DNA from 2 places in the Neobacillus canaveralius genome. Region 1 is predicted to be linked to the other one. Evidence: a T-box and tRNA genes for the amino acid it is inferred to sense, from the RefSeq annotation. Region 1 holds a T-box; the other holds one or more tRNA genes.
The links. A T-box is a leader RNA that pairs with one kind of tRNA and senses whether it is charged. The one in region 1 lies ahead of metG (methionine--tRNA ligase), so its partner is inferred to be a tRNA-Met.
Positions count from the first base shown of each region.

Region 2: it encodes a tRNA-Met, which carries the amino acid that the T-box ahead of metG (methionine--tRNA ligase) is inferred to sense. The anticodon was not compared.

Region 1 is NZ_JBDFLL010000001.1:5,370,912-5,382,951, forward strand. It holds gene ABC255_RS26315 (GGDEF domain-containing protein) at 1-427, opposite strand, end outside; gene ABC255_RS26320 (hypothetical protein) at 601-1,074, shown strand; gene ABC255_RS26325 (AlkZ-related protein) at 1,477-2,154, opposite strand; gene ABC255_RS26330 (HD domain-containing protein) at 2,162-2,701, opposite strand; gene ABC255_RS26335 (hypothetical protein) at 2,870-3,145, shown strand; gene ABC255_RS26340 (DUF2269 family protein) at 3,770-4,222, opposite strand; gene ABC255_RS26345 (DUF454 family protein) at 4,362-4,745, shown strand; gene ABC255_RS26350 (GNAT family N-acetyltransferase) at 4,803-5,312, opposite strand; gene ABC255_RS26355 (glutathione S-transferase family protein) at 5,323-6,324, opposite strand; gene ABC255_RS26360 (GNAT family N-acetyltransferase) at 6,461-6,790, opposite strand; gene ABC255_RS26365 (GNAT family N-acetyltransferase) at 6,787-7,293, opposite strand; gene metG (methionine--tRNA ligase) at 7,356-8,999, opposite strand; T-box leader at 9,243-9,518, opposite strand; gene ABC255_RS26375 (hypothetical protein) at 9,593-9,724, opposite strand; gene ABC255_RS26380 (GNAT family N-acetyltransferase) at 9,804-10,241, opposite strand; gene ABC255_RS26385 (NAD-dependent epimerase/dehydratase family protein) at 10,254-11,123, opposite strand; gene ABC255_RS26390 (YggT family protein) at 11,252-11,536, opposite strand; gene ABC255_RS26395 (SCP2 sterol-binding domain-containing protein) at 11,760-12,040, shown strand, end outside.
Region 2 is NZ_JBDFLL010000001.1:12,075-24,114, reverse strand. It holds gene spoVT (stage V sporulation protein T) at 9-545, shown strand; gene ABC255_RS00120 (putative polysaccharide biosynthesis protein) at 1,069-2,691, shown strand; gene yabN (bifunctional methyltransferase/pyrophosphohydrolase YabN) at 2,698-4,158, shown strand; gene ABC255_RS00110 (RNA-binding S4 domain-containing protein) at 4,176-4,445, shown strand; gene yabP (sporulation protein YabP) at 4,536-4,838, shown strand; gene yabQ (spore cortex biosynthesis protein YabQ) at 4,835-5,467, shown strand; gene ABC255_RS00095 (FtsB family cell division protein) at 5,481-5,876, shown strand; gene ABC255_RS00090 (S1 domain-containing RNA-binding protein) at 5,960-6,409, shown strand; tRNA gene ABC255_RS00085 (tRNA-Met) at 6,571-6,644, opposite strand; gene spoIIE (stage II sporulation protein E) at 6,882-9,362, shown strand; gene ABC255_RS00075 (vWA domain-containing protein) at 9,452-10,195, shown strand; gene ABC255_RS00070 (protein kinase domain-containing protein) at 10,164-11,180, shown strand; gene tilS (tRNA lysidine(34) synthetase TilS) at 11,337-12,040, shown strand, end outside.

The DNA.
Region 1 (12,040 bases):
AATACACGATACCCATAACAAAGGTTGTAAGAAATATGACGATGGAGTAGTATAACCCTCGTTTTGTACCCAGGGTTAGGAAAAAGAACAAGGTGATAATTGGCATCCAGATGATAAAATCTCCAAGAGATCCTCCATCTACAACCATATAGTTGCGTACCGCATCAAAAAAAGTCGTAACATGATAATAACTAACTAATGCCAAATTGGAGTATTCTAAAAATTGAACAAAAATTCTTTTGTATAGGAAAAACCAACTAATGATAAACCAGACTGAGAGAATGTTATTAATAGTAAAATCGAATACGTTTACGCCATCTACTTTTTGTAGAAGCGTATTAGAGATGAGGGAAATAACAATACAGGGTACAACCCATAAATAAATGCGTATCTTAAGCTCATTAAGTGATTCAAATCTCTTTAACATTCGATGATTTCATCTCCCAACTACACTCTATCAACTATTATATCATTCATATTATTAGGAAAATTATATTGTAAAATAGTTAAAAATTTTATTTTGAAACTCTTCGAATTATCAACCCTATTGCATAACACATACATGGATGGGCACATTAAGAAATAAAAAAGGGAAATTCCATGATAGGACTTTTAATTGCACTTGCCGCCTTTAATTTTTTGGGTTTTAAAACAAATAAATTACTAAGTGGGAACCAAATTCTACATATTTGGTTATTTACGGTTGCCTTACAAGTGCTTTTCGACCTTTTTATTGAATTCAAATATCATGCTTACTGGTACTTTGAAAAAGATTTAGACTGGCTAGGAATTCTCCCACATGTATTCCTCATTCCGCCAGTAAATATGTTTTTTCTAAATTGGTTCCCATATAAAAAGGGGCGGATGAAACAACTAATATATTTTACTTGTTTTGTAATTGCAATTTTAATCTATGAAGTTATTACCCTGTTGCCTGAACCTTGGGGATATTTTCATTACGGCTGGTGGAAACTGTGGCATGCGGCTATCCTTGACCCTATACTGCTGCTTATCTTACTAGGTTTCTATAAGTGGATTCTTACCTTAGAAAAAAAAGCGTGTACCAAGTATTGATTGGTCTAGCATCTGTTCTGATGACCACATGTGAAACTGGTTTTTAGCTTCATAAAATTATACATGACATTCGCTTGTCTGCCCTTTTTGGTAAGGGGATTTCTTTTGGAATGAAGGCAATCCATAAACTTTTTATCACAGTAACAAGGGGAGTTTCCACGCGTAAGACAAAGGTCATGTTTGTAGCAGCAGGAATCTACATCATTAATAGGTGCTCCTGGACCGCTGCAGCCAGGTCCACACCATCTATACCCCGGAAAAACACAGAACGGAAACACTTTCCTTCTACAACTCATATTTTTCATCTCCTTTTTATTAAAATATGAAATTGTAGGGAAATGTGGACGTGCTAGTATCTCGGCTGGCTAAAAATACGTAAAAAGGAAATCAGCACGATTTCCTCTATAACCCAAATATTTTATTAATAGATTTCATTGCCTCCGAACTGCAGCTGGCAGCAAAATGATCTTTTAACATCATTTTAGCATCTTCCACTTTGAAGGTGCTGTCCTTAATGCTATGATTCTGTGCCCAGAATTCCATTGTCTCAAATGAAGTACTGCTCCAGCCGTTTTTCTCTCCAGCTTCGTTTGTCTTTGCCTTGGTCCCTGAAACAACAATATCCATAGAGCCCTGCAATTCAAGTAAGGCATAATCAAATGGCTTCTTCTTCTCTTTATCCTTCATTCCTGCCTCGACTCTTAGAACTCTTGTATCTATACCTTCGTTCTCGCTAATCAGCGTATACAGTTCGACAGCTTCTCTTGACATTAGCCCATCTAGATACCGTTCTTTTACTGAAAGTGAAGATCCCAAAATCACACGAATCAATGGTAGCAATTCAGGAGAGATTAATACGGATTTCTTTTTAACAAACTTTCCATAAGCTGCTGCTCCATCTCCAGGAAATTTCGCACGCCACATCCATGGATCCAGCTCAGAACCAGTATACCAATGCTCTTTCAATGTTATACCGTCTAGCGAAGGATAATCAGGGATAAGCTTTGCCAAAGGCAGAAACCCAATCTCTTTTATTACGTCTATTGCTTCTTCATATGTATGAACCTTGTAATCCTTCATCCAAATATCATCTCCCGAAAAGCTTGTCTACCTCTTTACGTAATTCTATTAGTAAATCAAATGAAGATTGTACACCTAAACTATCTACAACATTTGTGTAATACCACTTTTGCTGCTCTTTACCAGCATTAAATCTACTCCAAACCTCTTCTCCAACGTGTTCATAATCTCTTATGATGGAACGAATATTATGAAGTTTATCTGCACAGACCACAGCCCGTATATCCTTGGAAGCAGTCTTTAAAAATTCAATCGTATGTTGCTTTCTGGCCTTCCATGGAAGTGATTTATCAGGTTCTGAACTGCCTTCAACGATTTCAGCAATTTTTGCTCCAAATTCCCTTTTGATTTCATCAAGTGTTATCGGCGTATCCTCAACAGTGTCATGTAATATTCCAGCTGCAACGATTTCCTCACTATACCCGCTCTTTAATAACATCATCCCGACCGCAACTGGGTGTGATATATAGGGAATATCCGTATTTTTCCGATATTGTCCCTCATGACTTTTACTTGCAAGCTGTAAAGCCTTTTCTACTATATCCATTTTTGACCTTCCTCTCATCCATCCTGACAATTCTCTATTTTTACCTTATTTCAACAAATTAAAACAAAATTCCTTCTGCATCCTTCTGGTAAAAAATATTTAATTTGTCCAATCACATAGTTTTGTACAAGCATATTTTATAGTACGAGTGTGAAAGGAGGGATTTGAATGTCTAGAAGAAGACGTCGTGACGATGATGTTGCAGGTGTACAAGACCGCAACAGAAGATGCCGTAATAACGATGGAGATGTAGCTGGTGCTATGGACCGAAACGATGATAGAAGAGATGACAGACGAGAAGATAGACGTGTTGTCATTAACGCTGATGAAGTTATTATCCGCGCTGATAGAGTCATCGTTCGTGAGGAAAACGACAGAAGAGACGATAGAAGAAGATGTAATCGTCGAAGAGACGATAGAAGGGACCCATTCTGGTGGGTTTAATACGTTTTCTCTAAGGAATAATTAATTCCTCAGGCTGGTGAGATAAAAAAATCTTACCAGCCTGTTTTTGTTTCTCCTAAAGGTAATTGGATATGGTAAATGGTGATTAAAACTACACATCGTTTAAAAAGCGAATTGGTGAAGTGATATCTTATCTTTATTTCCGCTTTTTGAGTTTTAAGAAGGTATGGTCGAGGATGACCATACCTTTTATGTTTCCTTTTAGTGGCTTTAGTGACCGAAAATGCTGACCTTTTCAATTTTCGGTCACTATGAAGCTCTTATAGTTACCGGAACCCCTACACTTTTCACTTTCGGTAACTATAAGCCTCTTATAGTTACCGGAACCCCTACACTTTTCATCTACCGGTCACTATGAACCTCTTATAGTTACCGGAACCCCTACACTTTTCATCTTTCGGTCACTATGAACCTCTTATAGTTACCGTAACCCCTACACTTTTCATCTACCGGTCACTATGAACCTCTTATAGTTACCGTAACCCTTAACCTTTTCATCTTTCGGTAACTATAAGCCTCTTATAGTTACCGGAACCCCTACGTTTTTCATTTTCCAGTCACTATAAGCATCTGATTCATACTAGAGCAACCTGCAGCGTTTAATTAAAATGGTTTTAGTATCATCAATGCGATAATGACGATAAAAATCGCATTTTCCAAATGTTCATAGCGGAACAGTATTTTTGATAAACGATAATACTCTTCAGGAATATCCTCGCCCTTTTGTGATGCTAACAAAACCTTAACCGGTTTAGATCTAGGTGATAGGACAAGTGGCCCAATTGCCAGTGCTGCTAAAAAGAGCACAAGACTTATTACATACCAGCCCATACGAAACAGGCTTGGATTCATGAATCCCATGATTAAACCTGTAATGAGTACAAGCGTACCGCCTACCATTACAAAAATATGAAGTTTATGTCGAATGGCATAGGAATGCCTTAACTCTGTCATGTTTTTCCCCGACTTTACCACGGTCGTTAAGATAAACCCAGGACCCATTCCCATAATCGCCGAAAAAATATGTAAAACGACAATAAATTGATAGAAAGTCATCTGATCAACCCCCATTAACTTGACATCACTATTTTATCATAACGGTGGTTGAAACGGTTTTTATGTACTTAATCTGTCAAAAAACTTTCTTTTTTTACATGATATAATATAGATAAAAGAGACAGAAAGGGAAGCAAACATGAGTAAAATCATTAAATTCCTCTATATCATCATCGGTTTTATCGCACTCGGCTTAGGCGTTTTGGGTCTTGTATTACCAGTGTTACCGACAACTCCATTACTTCTTTTAGCATCCTACTGCTTCGTGAAGGGGTCTGAAAGATTCGAGCACTGGTTTAAAGGGACAACTCTTTATAAACGTCATTTAGAGACGTTTGTAAAAGAAAGGGCCATGACATTAAAACAAAAATTGACGATTTTGTTATTTGCTGACGTGATGATCGCCATTCCTTTTTTTATCCTAGATAGCTTTTTCATACGGCTCATGCTTGTGATGATTGTGTTTTATAAATATTATTACTTTATCTATAAAATAAAAATGGTGCCAGAAGCAAAGAAATAACCGAGAGCTAGGGAATCTCCTCTAAGCTCTCGGTTATTTAGATTGGACGGCATCTCCTTAATCTTTAGGAAGAGAAAGTCGATAGGCTTTTACAATAATCCCATCATCAGCAGGTTCAAAGTCGTATTGTGGCAATCGTTCAAATCCCATTGTTTCATATAATTTCATTGCCGTTTCCATAAATTCCCCGGTATGCAGCCCAATTGCCTGATATCCCCGCGCTTTAGCCCGTTCAATACATTCAGCAACTAAAGCAGAAGCAACACCCTTACCTCTCATTTCTGGCGAAACAGCCAGCATCCTAATCTCCGGATAATCCAGTACATCTACACTTCCTTCATAAGCATCAATATTAGCTGGAAACAAAACCACACTTCCTGCAATTTCCCCATCGATTTCAGCTACTATTCTCTCCACACCTGGAAGTCTATCACCCTCAGATAAAATTGCCTGCTTTAGAGCCAGCCAATGACCTTCAGGAATTTTTGCTGCATGTTCAACATAAGCGCTGACTCTTTGCTCTCGTATATAAGGTAATTCCTTTTCCAAAGCTTCTCGAATGATCATAGCTGCTCTCCTAATCAATTAAAAATTTTTCTATTTTATTACTTAAATACTGACGATTATGTTCGGTATTAAGCCCAGAAAGGTCAGGTCCTTTTGGCAAAATCCCATTATGACCTTTTTGATCATTGCTAGCTATGTGATTCGAGAGATGATAATGTCTCTTAATTGCGTCAAAATCAGTGGTATCACCAAAACCTGGAGTTTGATACAAATCTCTTAGATAACCCCAAAGATGTGGGAAATCAATAATTCGGTTTCGATTTGTCTTAAATGCTGAGTAGTAAGCCGCATCGAAGCGAATTAATGTGGCATATAGCCGTACATCTGAGTCAGTAATAAAGTCACCAAATAAGAAACGTTGTTTTGATAAACGCTCCTCTAATTCATCTAATCTTGCAAATAGAGTATCATACGCCTGTTCATAAGCTTCCTGAGATTGAGCAAAGCCACACTTATATACTCCATTGTTTACTTCATGGAAGATGACATCATTTAATGCATCAATCTCTCCACGCAAAGACTCCGGGTATAGATTGGGGGCATTTTCTTTATGAAAGTCAGACCAGACTGTTTCTAAATAGTTCGTTAGCTTGAAATAATCATTGTTCACAACCTTTTGTTCCTTTACATCCACCATCACAGGTACCGTTGGCCTGCCAGCATAATCAGGTTCAGTCTTCTTATAAATTTCACTCATATAGCGAATGCCAAGTACGGGGTCTACCCCGTCTTCATCTAAAGAAAACTCCCAGTCAACATGCGAAAGTTTAGGCCGCATCGGGCTTGCCGTACCTAAACTGATTGCCTCTTCTAAGCCAAGAACTCTTCTGACAATCACTGATCGATGTGCCCAAGGGCAGACTGCTGACCATAATAGACGATATCGTCCTGCCTCTATAGGAAGCTCGCCTTCACCGAATCCAAACGGTGTATTAAATCTATTTTTTTGCCGTTTAAACGACCCATCTCCACTTATTTCAGCAGCAAGGCTGCCCTGCTCTTTTTGTACCATATAAAATACACCTCTATTTATAGTTTATAAAAATAAAAACGAAAATCCTCATCTAACTTAAATCCTTGTTTCTCCCAAAACGCCCATGCCTTCTTATTTGTATGTTCGACCGAAAGTTCTATACCTTTCGACCTTGTTAATAGAGTAAATTCCTTCCCTCGGCAAAAAGCTGTGTTCCAACACCACTGCCCCTAAATTCCTCGTTTATAAAGAAGTCGTTTAGCAGCCAAATACGTTGGAGGGTTAACGAAGAAAAGACTGGATAGAGCTGTGCAAATCCCACCACTTCATCTTGCAGCTGTGAAATAAAAATGACCGATTCAAGGTGCTCAAATTTTTCGAATAGAAACTGTTCCACCTGTGCTGGGTTTTTTTGCTGCCCGAAATACTCACGGTAGTCGTCAAAAATAGGTACTAGTTTTGATAAATCCTGTATTGCTGCTTGTCTAATAGTAAGTTTGTTCATTTTAAATGCAGCACCCTATGTTCATCATCCAAATAAATTCCATTCAATTTCATCGCTTTTTCTTCAAGTCCAAATACTTTAAATCCAAGTTTCGTATAAAGCTTCTTCGCTGGTTCATTGCTTGCAACCACGGATAAGTTGATTTTTTCGATTGCTTCTATTGATTTTGCTTTATTGATCGCTTCCGTGAGCAATGCTTTTCCTACACCTGCTCCTTGTTTCTTTGGAGTGACGTACATCGCAAAGATGTTTGCTCTGTGCTGGATTTTCTCGGCCTTTTCTTGTAGGAGAGTTACAACACCAATTAGCTCATCAGCTTCAAACGCCCCAAAAGTGTAATTGCCTTCTGTCTTAAAATTACTTTCAACCTGAGCAATCGGATTTTCTCTTTTTATAGCGTCTTCATAACTCGTTAAAAAGGCCTCTGGGGCCAGCTGTAAAGCTTCTAATCTAAGATTCCAGTATTTTTCTGCATCTGAAGAGGTTAGTTGTCTAATTTCCATGGGACGTCCTCCTTTTACATATACCAACTATATTACTAAAATTCAAAAAAGATAGATAATAATTAAGCAAGTTTATGGGCTTTTTTGTTTAACTTTTCAAGCTCTTCTCCGATTCTAGATGGATCGATTCTTTCAAATAACGGCTCGACATTTGTGATAACGGTTGGTTTAACAAAAAAAGGCTTCCAGTTCGTTATTGAAATATTGAGCATATCCTTAACTTTTTCGCTCGAAAAGGGAAGAAATGGTGTTAAAATATGCGCTATATTAGCAATGAGATAAACACAATTTGTCAGCGTTTGTTTGCAAGATTCCTCATTCTCATGAACCTGCTTCCACGGTTGTTGTTCATCAAAGTATTTATTAGAAAACCGAACTAGCTCGAAGACTTTCTCTAACCCTTGTTTAAAAGAGGCTTCTTCAATTAATTGTCCTGTTTCTTCATACAAATGATTGACTTTCTCCTGAATAGTTAAAGTTATGACCTTATCGGGAACCACACCATCAAATGACTTTGTAATAAATTTCAACGTCCGATTTACAAAATTCCCATATGCCCCTAATAATTCACTGTTATGACTATAAATAAATTCCTTCCACGAAAAATCTGCATCCCTGCTCTCTGGTGCGTTTATCGTTAAGAAATACCGGATAGAATCAGGATCGTATCTATCTAAAATATCAGGAACCCATACAGCCCAATTCCTGCTGGTCGACAATTTCTTTTTTTCCAGAGTCAAATACTCATTGGAAACAATATGTGTAGGTAATGGTTCCTTTTCGAGTCCAGCTAATATCCCCGGCCAAATAAGAGAGTGAAATGGAATATTATCCTTCCCATGAACGTAATAGGAATTAGTAGATGATTTCCAAAACGCTGAATCATCTTTGCCAGATTCCTTTGCCCAAAGCTTGCTGGCTGTATAGTATCCCGAAACAGCTTCTATCCAAACATAAATTTTCTTGTCTTCATATCCAGCAACAGGCACACTTACTCCAATAGGTAAATCCCGCGAAACGGCTCGGTCCTGTAAACCTTCCTTTAAATATCTCTTCGTAAGAGAAACAGCATTCTCCCGCCAAATCCTATTATTTTCCGCCTTTTGTACATAGTTTTCTAATTGAGCCTGAAATGAGCTTAAGGCAAAATAGAAATGCTCCGTGAATCTTGTTGTAGGGGGATGTCCGCATATTTTGCATCTGCTATTCAGCAACTCAAGGGGCTCTAAGATAGTCGAGCAATGATCACATTGATCCCCGCGTGATGGTTCTTTGCAAACAGGACAAATTCCTTCTACATATCGTTCCGGCAAGAATTGGGCGCATTCCTCACAATAGGTTTGTTCAATTTCCTTTTTATAAATATGACCTTTTTCAAGCAGATCTAAAAAAATCTCCTGAACCAATTTGTGGTGATGTTCAGTGTCCGTTCGAGTATAGCAATCATATGAAAATCCTAATTTTGTAAAACAATCGAGGAATTCCTGGTGATAACGATCTGTAATTACACGAGGTGCAACTCCCTCTTGTCTCGCGCGGATGGTAATGGGTGTTCCATTACTATCGCTTCCTGAAACATACAGTACTTGTTCCCCTTTCAAACGGTAGTATCTCGCTAAAATATCCCCTGGCAGCAAACTTGAAATATGACCAAGATGCAAAGAACCGTTCGCATAAGCCCATGCTCCTCCAATAAAAATACTCATATCGTAAAACCTCCTAGTTAATAATGGCTGTGTTAAAGAAGACTAGTGATTTTAGAACCTGTTGATTGGAGCGGAAGGCGCTCGACTCCTGCGGGATGAACGAGCTGAGTGAGACCCCGCAGGCGCGAAGCTGTAAGGAGGCTCAGGGCGAGCCCGCGGAAAGCGTAGCGCCAGGAGCGCAAATCAACAGCCAAGTTAACACAGCCTTGAAAAAATAAAAAAACCCCGCCATTAACTGTAAAAGTTAAGGACGAGGTTTGATATCCACGTGTTACCACCTTATTTCGCAAATAGCTCACACCATTTGCCTTAGCAAGTACGGAGTAACAAAAATCTACTCTTATACTGTGACATAGATAACGAGTGTCAAAACTCGTCGCAGCCTACTAATACAATAAAGTATGTTCAGTACGAAGCTCAGAGACCATTGTTCAAATGAGTGTTTTTGCTTCTTTTCAGCTACCGAAGCTCTCTGTGAAAAAACCATGTCATTCTACTTTTTCTCTTCTTTGCCTTTATTAAATAAATTTAACCATATATTATTCAATAAATTCGAAAAAGTCAATTTAAATTACATTAAAAATAAAAGATGCTCACTTTTCCTTTTTATTATGAGTAGTGCTATTTGGGTTACCTTCTATAATGACGCGGTCAATATCCAGATAAGGTTTTCCGCGCAGCGCATCGTTAGATATAATCGTTGTATCTTGATCATTATTATTCATTATAACTACCTCCTTTTTGATGGATATATTCCCTCTAGGAGTAGTTTGTGTTAATTCCTGAAATTTACAACCATATCTTTTACAATGAAAAATAGTAAAAGTAGTTAGACTCTTTCTTAAACCCTATTTTTTCATAAAGGCTCTGTGCAGTGACATTATCATGACCTGTCTCTAATGATAATCCTTTTGCACCTGTTTCCTCTGCAAATTCAATCGCCTTTTTTATTAACTTCTCCCCAAAACCCTTTTTACGAGCAGATGCATTTACATATAAATCGTTAAGAATCCAAGACCGTTTCATACTGACAGAAGAAAAAGCCGGATATAACTGAACAAAGCCAACCGGATTACTCTCATCATAAGCAATGAAAACGACCGAATCCTCATTAACTAATCTTTCTTTTAAAAAGGCTCTTGCCCCTTCGATATCAGATTCCTGTTTATAAAACACCCGATAGGAATCAAATAACTCTGTTAAAAAATTAAGTTCATTTAATGTAGCTTTCTGAATACTCATGGTATTCCCCCTTTATGAATAGTGACGAACTAAAGATTTTAAAAGACTATCTAATGATACGAAACGGTACCCCATTGATTTTACAAGACTTGTATTGACTGACCACGCCCCAGGAAGATTATAAGGAGATGGATTACCATCATCACTTATTATGGCTTTCGTGCCAATTAGATTTTCAATAAGCTCCATTAATTCAATTAAACTGATATCTTCCGGAGAGCCTGGATTAACGGGACCTTGATAATCGGACTTTGCAATGCTAAATAAAAATGAAGCTGCTTCGCCTGAGTCAATAAAACTATATCTAAACTCAGGATGTTCAATGAACATCGGCTTTCCTTCTTTCACATGCTCTACATGGAATTGTAAACGATTCGTATAATCGTCCTTTCCAATAATAATCGGAAAACGTACCGCAACCACCGGGAAGTCAGCATTCTGAAAAAGGATCGCTTCGGCTGCTCGTTTTGCTTCCTGATATCCAACATACCCTATGTAATCTCTTCTGGATTTTAAAACAGGCTTGTAAACGAACGGATTGAAACTTTCCTCCACATGATTGGTTCCAAAATCATAAACTGCCTGACTCGATGTAAAGATATACTTTTGAACTTTTCCTTTTAGTTCATTCAGCGTATCAAGAGCTTCTTGTGAGGAATAGCAGGATTGATCAAAAACCACATCCCAGGCCCTATCCTTAAAAGCTTTTTCTAAAGACTGTGCATCTTCACGGTTTATAATCAATCGAGAAACTTGATCTCCAAAGGCGTCGGACGCGAAACCCCTTGTTGCGACTGTAACCTCTACCCCTTCATCGATTAATAATTGTACCAGCCTCTTGCCAACAAATTGCGTTCCCCCAAGTATTAAAGCTGACTTCATCATAATCTCCCCTTTGCATCTTACTATTTTAAGTTTAACTTATTTTACCATTTGAGTGATACCCAAAAGACAGAAATAGGGCCTTACTTACGAAGGTAAGTAAAGCCCTATTTCTAGTACGTTTTTTATTAAAATGCACCGACCATGATTAACAATTGGCTAAGACCCGCTAAAGCAAATCTCCCAATAAAGCTGTAGGCAAATATCGCAATGATTGGAGAGAAATCAATCATACCCAGCGGCGGGATAAACTTCCTAAAGATTGATAAGTAAGGGTTAACCAGCCTGCCAACCAACGACCCTATTTTGGATGTTTGAAATTGCGGGAACCAAGAACCAAAAATATTAATCAAAATTAACCAATAATAAATATCATAGATATAATTTGCTACTACCATTATATTTGTGCCCAAATTTTATTCTTCCTATCTATAAAAATTTTTTCAATTCCGCTACTGTACATATACGTATTATACTCAATAAGGTTTCAAATATATCTATATTTTTAACTAAAATCTTAAAAGCGTAAAAAATCTAAAAAGTTCGTAAAACGTTCACCACCTTAACACTTCCCAATTAGTATTATTAAACTATGAAATATGCTTTGGTTTTACTAATTCTAGGGGGAATTGCTAAATGGCAAAAGCAATAAGAGATTATTCTTTAGAAGACCTAATGGAAAGAATCGAAGAAATCTTCAATCAAAATCCCAGTCCCATTAAAGGTTTTGATGCTGTCGTACAGTATGATGTTTATGGAGAAGAAAAAGGAACCTATCAGCATTATTTTAAAGATGGAAAACTAACCATTAAAAAAGGAATAGAAACCTCCCCAACCTGCACCATGCAGTTATCGTACGATAATTTCAAAAAATTTTTATTAGGAAAACAAAGCGGAACGATGGCGCTGCTTACTGG
Region 2 (12,040 bases), 5.4 Mb from region 1:
AACATTGGATGAAAGCAACTGGAATAGTTCGTCGAATCGATGATTTGGGTCGTGTTGTCATTCCCAAAGAAATACGCAGGACTCTGCGTATCCGTGAGGGGGATCCGTTAGAGATCTTTGTTGATCGAGATGGGGAAGTAATCTTAAAGAAGTATTCACCAATCAGCGAGTTAAGCGATTTTGCCAAGGAATATGCAGAAGCCCTATTTGACAGCCTCGGAAACCCGGTATTAATTTGTGATAGAGATAGTTATATTGCGTTAGCAGGAAGTTCTAAAAAGGATTATTTAAATAAAAATATAAGCGATTTAGTGGAAAAAACAATGGAAGACCGTAATTCAGTTCTAGTTACACAGCAAGGTGATATTGCATTAGCGGATGGGAATGATGAAACTATCTCATCTTATACAATTGGACCAATCATTGCAAATGGTGACCCAATTGGAGCTGTTATTATTTATGCAAAAGAAGGTACACTTGGTGAAGTCGAGAAAAAGGCTGTTGAAACCGCTGCTGGATTTTTAGCAAGACAAATGGAGTCCTAGAACTAATATTATTCTCACAAATAAAAGAGGCAGCCTTCGCTGTCTTTTTTATTTGTCTCCTAATCCAACTCCACAAGAGTTTAAGAGTGCATAGTGCCGATAAATCAGGAGAGCAGAAATTACGGGAACTATAAGAGGCATATAGTGCCGATAAATCAGGAGAGCAGAAATTACGGGAACTATAAGCGGCATATAGTGCCGATAAATTAGGAGAGCAGAAATTACGGGAACTATAATAGGCATATAGTGCCGATAAATCAGGAGAGCAGAAATTACGGGAACTATAAGAGGCATATAGTGCCGATAAATTAGGAGAGCAGAAATTACGGGAACTATAATAGGCATATAGTGCCGATAAATCGAGAGAACAGAGTTTACGGAAACTATAAGCGGTTTATAGTGCCGATAATTCCAAGAGACCAAGGTTTACGGGAATAAGCGGCCGTCTAGAAGGGGTTCAAAGGTGCTTCCGCTTTATACTATGTTATAATACACACGAGTTACGTAAGTTAGGAGATAAAAAATGAAGCATGTAAACCAATCAAAGGCTCTTTTTAGGGGGGCTTTTATTTTAGCCATTGCAGCATTAGTAACCAAAGTTCTAAGTGCTGTATATCGGGTTCCGTTTCAAAATATTGTTGGTGATGTTGGTTTTTACATATATCAGCAGGTATACCCATTTTATGGTCTTGCTATGGTCCTTTCGACAACAGGTTTTCCGGTGGTTATTTCTAAGTTATATGCTGAACAAAAGGAAAAAAATGATCATGAAAAAGTAAGACGGCTTTTATTTGTCTCGTTCATCATTTTACAGTTATTTGGAATTATATGTTTTCTTATCCTATATTTTAGTGCTGATCATATTGCGATTTGGATGAATGATGAGAAATTAGCCATTTTACTAAGGGTTGTCTCGATTGTCTTTCTATTATTTCCGATTGCCGCTATTTTGAGGGGCTATTATCAGGGGAAGGGGGATATGGTACCAACGGCTCTATCACAGGTGGGTGAACAATTAATAAGGGCATTCACCATTCTCTTTCTTGCCTACGTTCTAACGAAGCTGGGATATTCGCTGTATCTGATTGGCGGCGGTGCCATGTTTGGATCGATTACCGGTAGTATGGTATCAGCACTTATCTTGTTTACATTCCTTTGGATTCGTAAAGAATGGGGAGTAATTGCTCCTCGAAAAGGAATGGTGGCGGGCTATTATCGAGAGATGGGCTTTATTTTAAAAACGCTTGTCTATCAAGGTCTGACAATCTGTATAAGTGGAATGCTAATGATTTTGATACAAATGGCTGACGCACTGAACCTCTACTCTTTACTTACAGAGAATGGATATGGGACAGAAATGGCCAAGGGGATAAAGGGGATATTTGACCGTGGGCAGCCAATAATCCAGTTAGGGACGATTGTTGCTGTATCCATGTCCTTATCACTTGTACCATTAATAACGAGTGCAAGAATGAAAAAGGACATTTCTTTTTTACGTGATAAAATTCAGCTGGCTATTCGAATAGCTATCGTCATTGGTGTCGGAGCTTCGTTTGGTCTATGGGCAATTATAGAGCCAGCTAATATTATGCTATTTCAAAATAACTCAGGTTCATCGGTATTAGGAATCCTTAGCTTTGTTATTCTCCTTAGCTCATTCATTACGACGATTATTGCTATAATGCAGGGGCTAGGATCTTTGCTTTTTCCTGCAGTAATCGTTCTAGCAACCTTTCCTTTAAAATACATGTTAAATAATTTTTTCGTTCCGACATTTGGGACGATGGGTGCCGCATATGCAACCATTATCACGTTAGTTTTTGCTTGCGGCATTCTTTACATAAAATTTATAAGAATGCAGAACATTCCGCTGCTCTCGTTTCACTTCCTTCGAACCCTTTTAACAGCAGCCTTCATGATGGTGCTCCTTTTAAAAGGCTATCTAGCGTTAACAGATATGATTTCGATACCGGTTGGAACCGAGAGGATAATGGCAGCCATTCAGGCGCTCGGAGGTGCCGTTTCCGGAGGATTCCTTTTCTTGTTTATTATCATTAGAGGGGGCGTCTTTTTGGAAAAAGAATTATCATTATTTCCTTTTGGCAGCAAATTAAGCCTTTTATTACCTAAGAAGAATAGGAGTTAGAAACGTATGGGCAAAACAATTGAAGTTCTCGGTTTAGGAGCGGGAGATCTTGAACAGCTCCCCTTTGGCGTTTATAAGAAGTTAATGAATGCTGATCATGTTTACTTAAGAACAAAGGAACATCCCGTTATTGCAGAACTAGTTCAAGAAGAGATGGGCTTTACATCATTTGATTCCATTTATGAAAAGCATGACCAGTTTGAAGAGGTATATCAAGAAATTGTCCAAAACCTATTGGAAAAAGCAAAAGCAGAACAGGTGATTTATGCAGTTCCAGGTCATCCTCTAGTTGCCGAAAGAACAGTTCAATTGCTTCTGGAATATGGTCCAAAAGAGGATGTAGACATCATCATTGGCGGGGGTCAAAGCTTTATTGACGCCATTTTTCAATCACTAAAAATAGATCCTGTAGATGGTTTCCAGCTTTTAGATGGAACCCTTCTCAAATCCAGTCAGCTGCAAATCGATCAGCATATTTTTATAAGTCAGGTTTATGACCAGTTTGTCGCATCAAATATTAAACTAACTCTTATGGAAAGACTTCCTGATGATTATCAGGTTGTGATTGTTCGTGCCGCAGGAAGCAGAGATGAAAACATCGAACGGGTTCCTTTGTATGAGTTAGACCGTAAAGTAACGATTGATAACCTCACATCTGTTTATGTACCTCCTGTACAGGATGAACAAATAATGCTGAAAAATTTCTCCAAGCTGCGGGAGATTATTGCTGTATTAAGAGGTCCGAATGGCTGTCCGTGGGATAAGGAACAAACACACGAGTCACTAAAAAAATACTTAATTGAAGAGACCTATGAAGTAATCGAAGCTATTGATAGTGGTGATATTGACCATTTAATAGAAGAACTCGGTGATGTCTTGCTGCAAGTTATGCTTCACGCCCAAATCGGTGAGGATGAAGGCTATTTTACGATTGAAGATGTCATTGAGGTACTGTCTGCGAAAATGATTCGCAGGCATCCACATGTTTTTGGAGATAAGAAGGCAGAGGATTCTAAAGAGGTTCTTCGTAACTGGCAGGAAATAAAGAAGCAGGAAAAGGGCGAAATAGAATCCTCTCTGCTTGAGGGTATATCCAAATCTCTGCCCAATTTATTAAGAGCTTACGAAATTCAGAAGAAGGCAGCAAAAGTTGGCTTTGATTGGCAGGAAATAACACCAGCTCTGGAGAAAGTGAAAGAAGAGCTTGAGGAATTTGAGAATGAGATAAACCAGGAGAGTTTTGTTGAAGCAAAAAAAGAATTTGGTGATATCCTATTTGCTTTTGTGAATGTTGCAAGGTTTTTAGATATACATCCTGAAGAGGCATTATTTGAAACCAATCAAAAGTTTATTCGAAGGTTTCAATTTATAGAAGAACGGGTAAAGAGTAGCGGAAAGTCAATTGAAGAGCATTCACTCGAGGAACTTGATCAATTCTGGGATGAAGCAAAGTCTAAAGGACTATAGAAACGGGGGATTATGAAATGAGATTAGATAAATATCTAAAGGTATCAAGACTAATAAAAAGAAGGACACTGGCAAAAGAGGTATCCGATCAAGGCAGAATTCTCATAAACGGAAAAGAGGCGAAAGCAAGTTCAACCGTAAAAGTCGGTGACGAACTCACAATACGTCTTGGACAAAGACTGGTTACGGCAAGAATTGATCAAATTCAAGATACGACTCGAAAAGAAGCAGCCGCTGAAATGTATACGATTATTAAAGATGAAAGAATTGGAGAATCACAGTTCTAAACCGTCCCGCGAAAAGGCTTGTTCTAATTCATTTATCCCTTACATAAAAATGTAATAAATGGTTGTACAAATGATTGTGAGGGATGAATGATGAGCCAATATTATGAAACAAATCCTGTCAAAAGTACTGTTCCAGAGCATGATGTCATCATGAGGGGAAGAAAGCTTCTCGATATAACCGGTGTTAAACAAGTGGAAAGCTTTGATAATGAGGAGTTCTTATTAGAAACTTCGATGGGATTCTTAGCGATTAAAGGGCAAAACTTGCAAATGAAAAACCTCGATGTAGAAAAGGGGATTGTCTCCATAAAGGGAAAGATATTTGATTTAGTTTACTTAGATGAACAGCATGGGGAGAAAGCTAAAGGATTCTTTAGTAAGTTATTCCGATGACACTCTCCACTCAATTTCTTACCATGCTTTCGATGATTGGAATGGGTTCGCTGTTTGGGGTTATGTTGGATACCTATCAGCGTTTCTTAGACCGACCTAACAGAAGGTCATGGATTGTTTTTATTAATGACTTGTTGTTTTGGGTCATTCAGGCACTAATTATCTTTTACATTCTTTTCCTTGTTAACAATGGGGAGTTACGTTTCTACATTTTTGTGGCACTACTTTGTGGCTTTGCAGCCTATCAAAGTTTATTTAAAGGTATTTATTTAAGATTACTTGAAGCCATGATAAGAAGTGTAATAGCCCTTTATCAATTTTTCAGAAGGGCTTTCCAACTCCTTATCTATAAACCTGTCGTAGGCATCCTGCAGTTGCTAATTTCAATTATTATTCTACTTGGCAGGGGGACTCTTTCCCTTGTCAAATTTATTTTAAAGATTTTATTGTTTATTCTTAAGGTACTATGGGTGCCAATCGTCAAGATTATACTAATACTTTGGAAACTTTTGCCGAAAAGTATTAAAAAATCCGTCGAGAAGTTATATAATAAAACGGCAGGAATTTTTATGGAAATCAAGAACTATTTAGGTAAGTGGATTAAAAAGTGGAAAAGACCAAAAGAGTAAGGAGGGATGGGAATTGAGTTCAGTAAAAGAAAAGAATATAGCCAAAATCCAATCAACGTATGTCCACCAGCAAGAAGTAGCAGAAATTGCTTCAGCCAGGAAAAGGAAATTATTATATAGAAGACTTTTCTTGTTTTTAGTATTTGCTACAGTCATGTCATATTTAATGATTACTAGCTTTATTTCCCAATCCTCAACTTTAGATAAAAAAGTGGCACAAAAGAGACAGCTGGAACAAGAGCTGACACAATTAAAAAAACAACAACAATTGCTAAAAGAAGATATTGTAAAATTAAATGATGATGATTACCTTGCTAAGCTTGCTAGAAAAGAATACTTTTTCTCGGAAACTGGTGAAATTATCTTTAATATTCCAGAAGAAAATAAAGATAAAAACAACGCTAACTAGTCTTATTGACACTTATTTTTCCCATTTTGTATAATATAAAGTATGTATCATTTTTTTATTTCTTAAGGAGGAAAATTCTTTTTATGTCAATCGAAGTAGGCAGCAAGTTACAAGGAAAGGTAACAGGGATTACGAAATTCGGAGCTTTTGTGGAGCTGCCTGATGGCTCAACTGGACTCGTACACATCAGTGAGGTTGCTGACAATTATGTGAAAGATATCAATGATCATCTTAAAGTTGGTGACCAAGTAGAAGTTAAAGTCATCAATGTCGAGAAAGATGGAAAAATTGGACTTTCTATAAAAAAGGCAATTGATAAACCAGAGGCTCAAGCTAGATCCCGTTCACACTCACACTCAAACTCACATTCACAACGTCCTCGTCAGAACAGGTCAAATGATCGTAATGCTCCTAAAGTAGAAAATTTTGAGTCAAAAATGGCGAAGTTTTTAAAAGATAGTGAGGATCGTTTAACTTCTTTAAAACGTCATACGGAATCTAAGCGTGGTGGAAGAGGAGCTAGAAGGGGTTAACTTGTTGCTTATTTATAAAACATATATTGCCTATTCAAGACAGGTCTAGCGACTTGTCTTTTTTGTTTGTTTTCTAATAAAAAAACGAAACAGCACTGCTACAATAACAGTGCTGTTTCGTTTGTCTAGCTGCAGCGCCTAGGGGCTGCAGCTTTTCTGTATAGCGGCGGAGGGGATCGAACCCCCGACCTTACGGGTATGAACCGTACGCTCTAGCCAGCTGAGCTACACCGCCAAGTATTCAAGACACAAAGACTATAATACAGGTGATAACGATAGGTGTCAATTAGTTTTTTTGTTTTATTAATCTTCATTCCTTATTCCGACATCCTTTCGATTTGTCAACATTATTTGAATAAATATAGTGGAAACCGTCGAACGAAACTTTACATACGTTCACTGATTTGACAAAATTTTAAATCTATTAATTTTATAATAGTCTTTAACAAGAATTAATAGAGGAGTGTGACTTATGGAAAAGCTAGAACGGAGTTTACTAGAACCGGTCGGAGAGGTTAACTTTCGATCCTCTAAATGGTCTTGGGACAGCGTTATGAAAAAATTCCAATTAAAAGTTGAGTCCTTCTTTCTTATAAAGGGTTACCTATTACTTATTGTAGGTTTCTTATTAGGAAGAGCTTTGATATTATCCACGCTTGCTCCCTTTAGTCTGCCTTTTTTCGCAGCCGTCTTTTTAATAAAAAGAGATCGATCTCCGCTAGCATTAGTAGGATTGGTTGCGGGCGCAGCGACTGTCTCCTTGAAGAATGCAGCATTTACCTTTTTGGTATCCATTCTTTTTCTAGTTATATATCGGATTAGTGAGAGATGGATTAAGAATGAAATGAGAATGATTCCGCTTTTTGTTGCAATCATTCTAGGGGCAGGGAAATTGGCCGAGGCCTTTATTATTTCTAGGCAGCTGACACTTTATGACGCGATGATGGTTGGTGTTCAGGCGAGTTTATCTTTTATTCTAACGCTTATCTTCTTACAGAGTATCCCCTTATTAATCTTGAACAAGCGCAGACAATTGTTAAAAACGGAGGAAATTGTTTGCTTAATTATTATGCTTGCTTCAATCATGACCGGAACGATTGGCTGGAAAATTTACGATTTATCACTTGAGCATATTATGTCTCGCTATCTTGTTTTAGTATTTTCGTTTATTGCGGGAGCAACAGTTGGTTCGACAGTTGGTGTCGTAACGGGTTTAATTTTTAGTCTTGCGAGTGTTTCAAGCTTCTATCATATGAGTCTGCTTGCTTTTTCAGGTGTACTAGGTGGTTTATTAAAAGAAGGAAAGAAAATAGGAGTAGCAATTGGTTTGTTTATTGCAACACTTTTAATTGGAATGTATGGGCAGGAGGGCGGTTCCGGCTCTTTAGCTACTACACTATTGGAGTCCGCCGCAGCCATTGTACTTTTCCTATTAACACCACAACTATTTACTTCTAAATTGGCCAAATATATTCCTGGTACACCAGAATATACATCGGAACAACAAAAATACATGAGAAAAATGCGTGATGTGACAGCACAAAGAGTGGCCCAATTTTCAAGTGTCTTCCATGCGCTTTCAAATAGTTTTTCGCAAATGGAAACAAAGCCTAATGATAAAGAAGATGAACGTGAAATGGATTATTTTATGAGCCATGTAACCGAAAAAACCTGTAATACTTGCTTTAAAAAGGAGCAGTGTTGGGCGAAGAATTTTAATACAACCTATGGATATCTAGAAGAAATTATTCATGAAATGGATCAAAATGATGGAGTAGTTTCGCCGAAATTATCTCGTGAATGGGATAAGCACTGTACTCGTTCAAAAAGAGTATATGAGGCGGTCGGGCAGGAGCTGACCTTTTACCAAGCAAACCAAAAATTAAAGAAACAGGTCCAAGAAAGCAGGAGACTAGTAGCAGATCAACTACTCGGTGTTTCCGAGGTGATGGATAACTTTGCTAAAGAGATTCAGCGCGAAAGAGAGAATCATCATAAGCAGGAAGAACAAATTTTGGAGTCCATTCAAGCATTTGGCGTTCAGGTGGAGCATGTTGAGATTTATAGTCTTGAATCAGGAAATGTGGATATCGAAATGTCCGTTCCATTTTGTAATGGCCATGGGGAATGTGAAAAGTTAATTGCACCCATGTTATCGGATATTCTCGGAGAGCAAATTATCGTTACCTCAGAAGAATGTGCTGCATATCCTAACGGTTTCTGTCATGTAGTATTCCAATCATCAAAGGCCTATACCGTTGAAACAGGAATGGCTCATGCGGCAATGGATGGCGGTTTTGTTTCGGGTGACAGCTATTCAACCATGGAACTGGGATCAGGAAAGTTTGCTATTGCTATTAGCGATGGAATGGGGAACGGGGAAAGAGCTCATTATGAGAGTAAAGAGACACTGCAGCTTTTACAAAAAATATTGCAATCAGGTATCGATGAAAAAGTGGCGATAAAGTCAGTCAATTCCATTCTGTCGCTTCGGACGACAGATGAAATTTTTGCGACATTAGACTTAGCCATGATTGATCTTCAAAATGCTTCAGCGAAATTCCTAAAGATAGGTTCTACCCCAAGTTTTATAAAAAGGGGAAATAAAGTAATTAAAATCCAAGCTAGTAATTTGCCAATAGGAATTTTAGAGGAATTTGAAGTGGATGTAGTGAGTGACCAGTTAAAAGCCGGAGATTTACTCATAATGATGAGTGATGGAATATTTGAGGGTCCTAAGCATGTAGAAAATTATGATTTGTGGATGAAACGAAAAATACAGGAACTACAAACGGAGGATCCTCAGGAAATTTCTGATTTAATATTAGAAGAGGTGATTCGTTCACGGGATAATTTGATTGGTGATGATATGACCATTGCAGTGGCAAAAATAAAGCACAATACACCTAAATGGGCCAGTATCCCTGTTACAAAGATGAAGAAACAAGCGTAATCAACTATTTTATCCGGTTTATCCTTTAAATATGTATAAATCCCCTCCACAGTGTCGAAAATGGGAGTAACTCGAAAAGTGGAGGGAGAATGAGTATGTATACAGGGAAAATTCGTCAGATTTTATTAATAACGGACGGCTGTTCAAATCAAGGGGAAGATCCCATTGCTATGGCTGCACTTGCAAAAGAACAAGGGATATCTGTAAATGTTATCGGTGTAATGGAGCAAGATGTAATTGATGAAAAGGGAATGACGGAAATAGAGGGAATAGCGATGTCCGGAGGCGGAGTCAGCCAGGTTGTTTATGCTCAAGCGCTATCCCAAACTGTTCAGATGGTTACGAGGAAAGCAATGACACAGACAATCCAAGGTGTCGTAAACCGGGAGCTTCAGCAAATTCTTGGTCGTTCACAGACAATAGAAGACCTTCCTCCTGAGAAAAGAGGGGAAGTAATGGAAGTAGTCGATGAACTTGGAGAAACTGTCGAATTAGAGGTGTTGATTCTTGTCGATACAAGCGCAAGTATGAAACACAAGCTTCCAACCGTTAAAGAAGCCCTGCTTGACCTTTCCCTTAGCTTAAATGCACGTACAGGTGATAATCAGTTTGCGGTGTTTGTATTTCCCGGGAAAAAGAATGATGTCGAAAAAATCCTAGATTGGACGCCAAAGCTACAATCTTTGACAAGTATCTTCTCTCAGCTTACAACAGGAGGAATTACTCCAACTGGACCCGCAATCCGTACAGCTTTATCTTCATTTCATTCAAAACGTTCATTAAGGAGTCTCATGACCGGTGATGATGAATCATTCCTTGAAGAGTCGATGTAAAGTAACTCCAGGCACTGTAATAACAGGGAAATGGCATTCGAATAAATATACAGTTTTAAAGGAACTAGGATATGGAGCAAACGGCATTGTCTACCTTGCAAAGTTTAAAGGCTCGCAAGTAGCCTTAAAGATGAGCGATAACGGGATGTCCATTACCTCAGAGGTTAATGTATTAAGATCGTTTGCAAAGGTCCAAGGGTCTACCCTCGGGCCTTCTTTACTTGATGTCGATGATTGGAATAGTAATCGCGGACAGATTTCATTTTACACAATGGAGTATATTCAAGGACCAGATTTGCTGACTTTTATTCAAAATAAGGGGAAATCGTGGACCACTGTCCTTTTTCTTCAATTATTAAATGACTTGAATACGTTGCATGAGAATGGCTGGGTATTTGGCGATTTAAAGCCAGAAAACTTAATCGTTACAGGTCCATCCCCAAAAATCAGGTGCATTGATGTTGGCGGCACAACGATTAAAGGGAGAGCAATTAAAGAATTCACCGAGTACTATGATCGGGGATATTGGGGGTTGGGAACGAGAAAGGCAGACCCTGCTTATGATTTATTTGCTGTTGCGATGATTATGATTAATACGGCTTATCCAAAACGCTTTAACAAAACAACAGGTGGTCTTCCGCAGCTTAGAGAAGCAATTAGAACACAAAAGGAGTTACATCCATTCGAAAGGGTCATCGTAAGAGCACTCCAAGGACAGTACACAAACGCACTTCAAATGAGAACTGAACTAATGTCGTTGGCAATGAGCAGGCAAAATCCCGGAACAGTCCCTAAATCAACACCAACCGCAGCTAATCCCAAAGGCACCAGTCAATCACAAAAGATAAATTATACAGGAAGTCAGCCAAAAACCCGGCAGAATTATATAAAGAAAAAGAAAAAAGGCCGCTGGGCGGAAACATTCATCATCACGATGTCTATTGCACTTTTATACTTTTTGTATATTTTTCAAAAACTTCTTTAATTTTTGAAACTAATCGTTATTCACAACGTATAAAAGGGAAGGAAAAAAAGACCTAATCAATTAGGTCTTTGTTTTTGATACTTTTGTCATAAAAGTGGTAAGCTAGGGATATTCAAATAAATGATTAAGGTTGTTTTCGTAAAGGAAGAATGCAGAATGTTAGAAGCAAAGGTAGCAGCACTGCTTAATCGCCTCTCATTTGAAATTGAAAATAAAAAAATGGTGGTTGGTGTATCGGGCGGACCAGATTCACTCGCATTGCTTCACTATTTATGGGCGCAGCAGGAAAAGAAAAATCTATCCATTGTTGTAGCACACGTTGATCATATGTTTCGTGGTCAAGAGTCACTGGAAGATGGTTTATTCGTGAAAGACTATTGTGAACAAAGGGGCATTCCTTTTGAAATGGCACGAATAAATGTTCCTGAGATTATTAAGAAAACTAAGAAAAACTCGCAAGTGGCATCGAGACATGCCAGATATGAGTTTTTTGAAAAAACAATGAATAAATATGGTTACAACTTTCTAGCTCTTGGTCACCATGGAGATGACCAGGTTGAGACCATATTAATGCGTCTGACAAGGGGGAGTTCCGGTGCTGCGAGAGCTGGTATCCCGTTTATGAGACCATTCGGTAATGGATACATTTTTCGTCCCTTCTTATCTTTAACGAAGGCAGAGCTTGCAGAATATTGTCAGAAGCAAAATTTGGTGCCTAGAATTGACCCTAGTAATAAAAAAAGTATTTATAGCAGGAATCGTTTTCGCAACGAAGTTCTTCCTTTTTTAAAAACGGAAAATCTCCATGTTCATGAACATTTTCAACGGTTTAGTGAAGAATTGCAAAATGATGAAATACT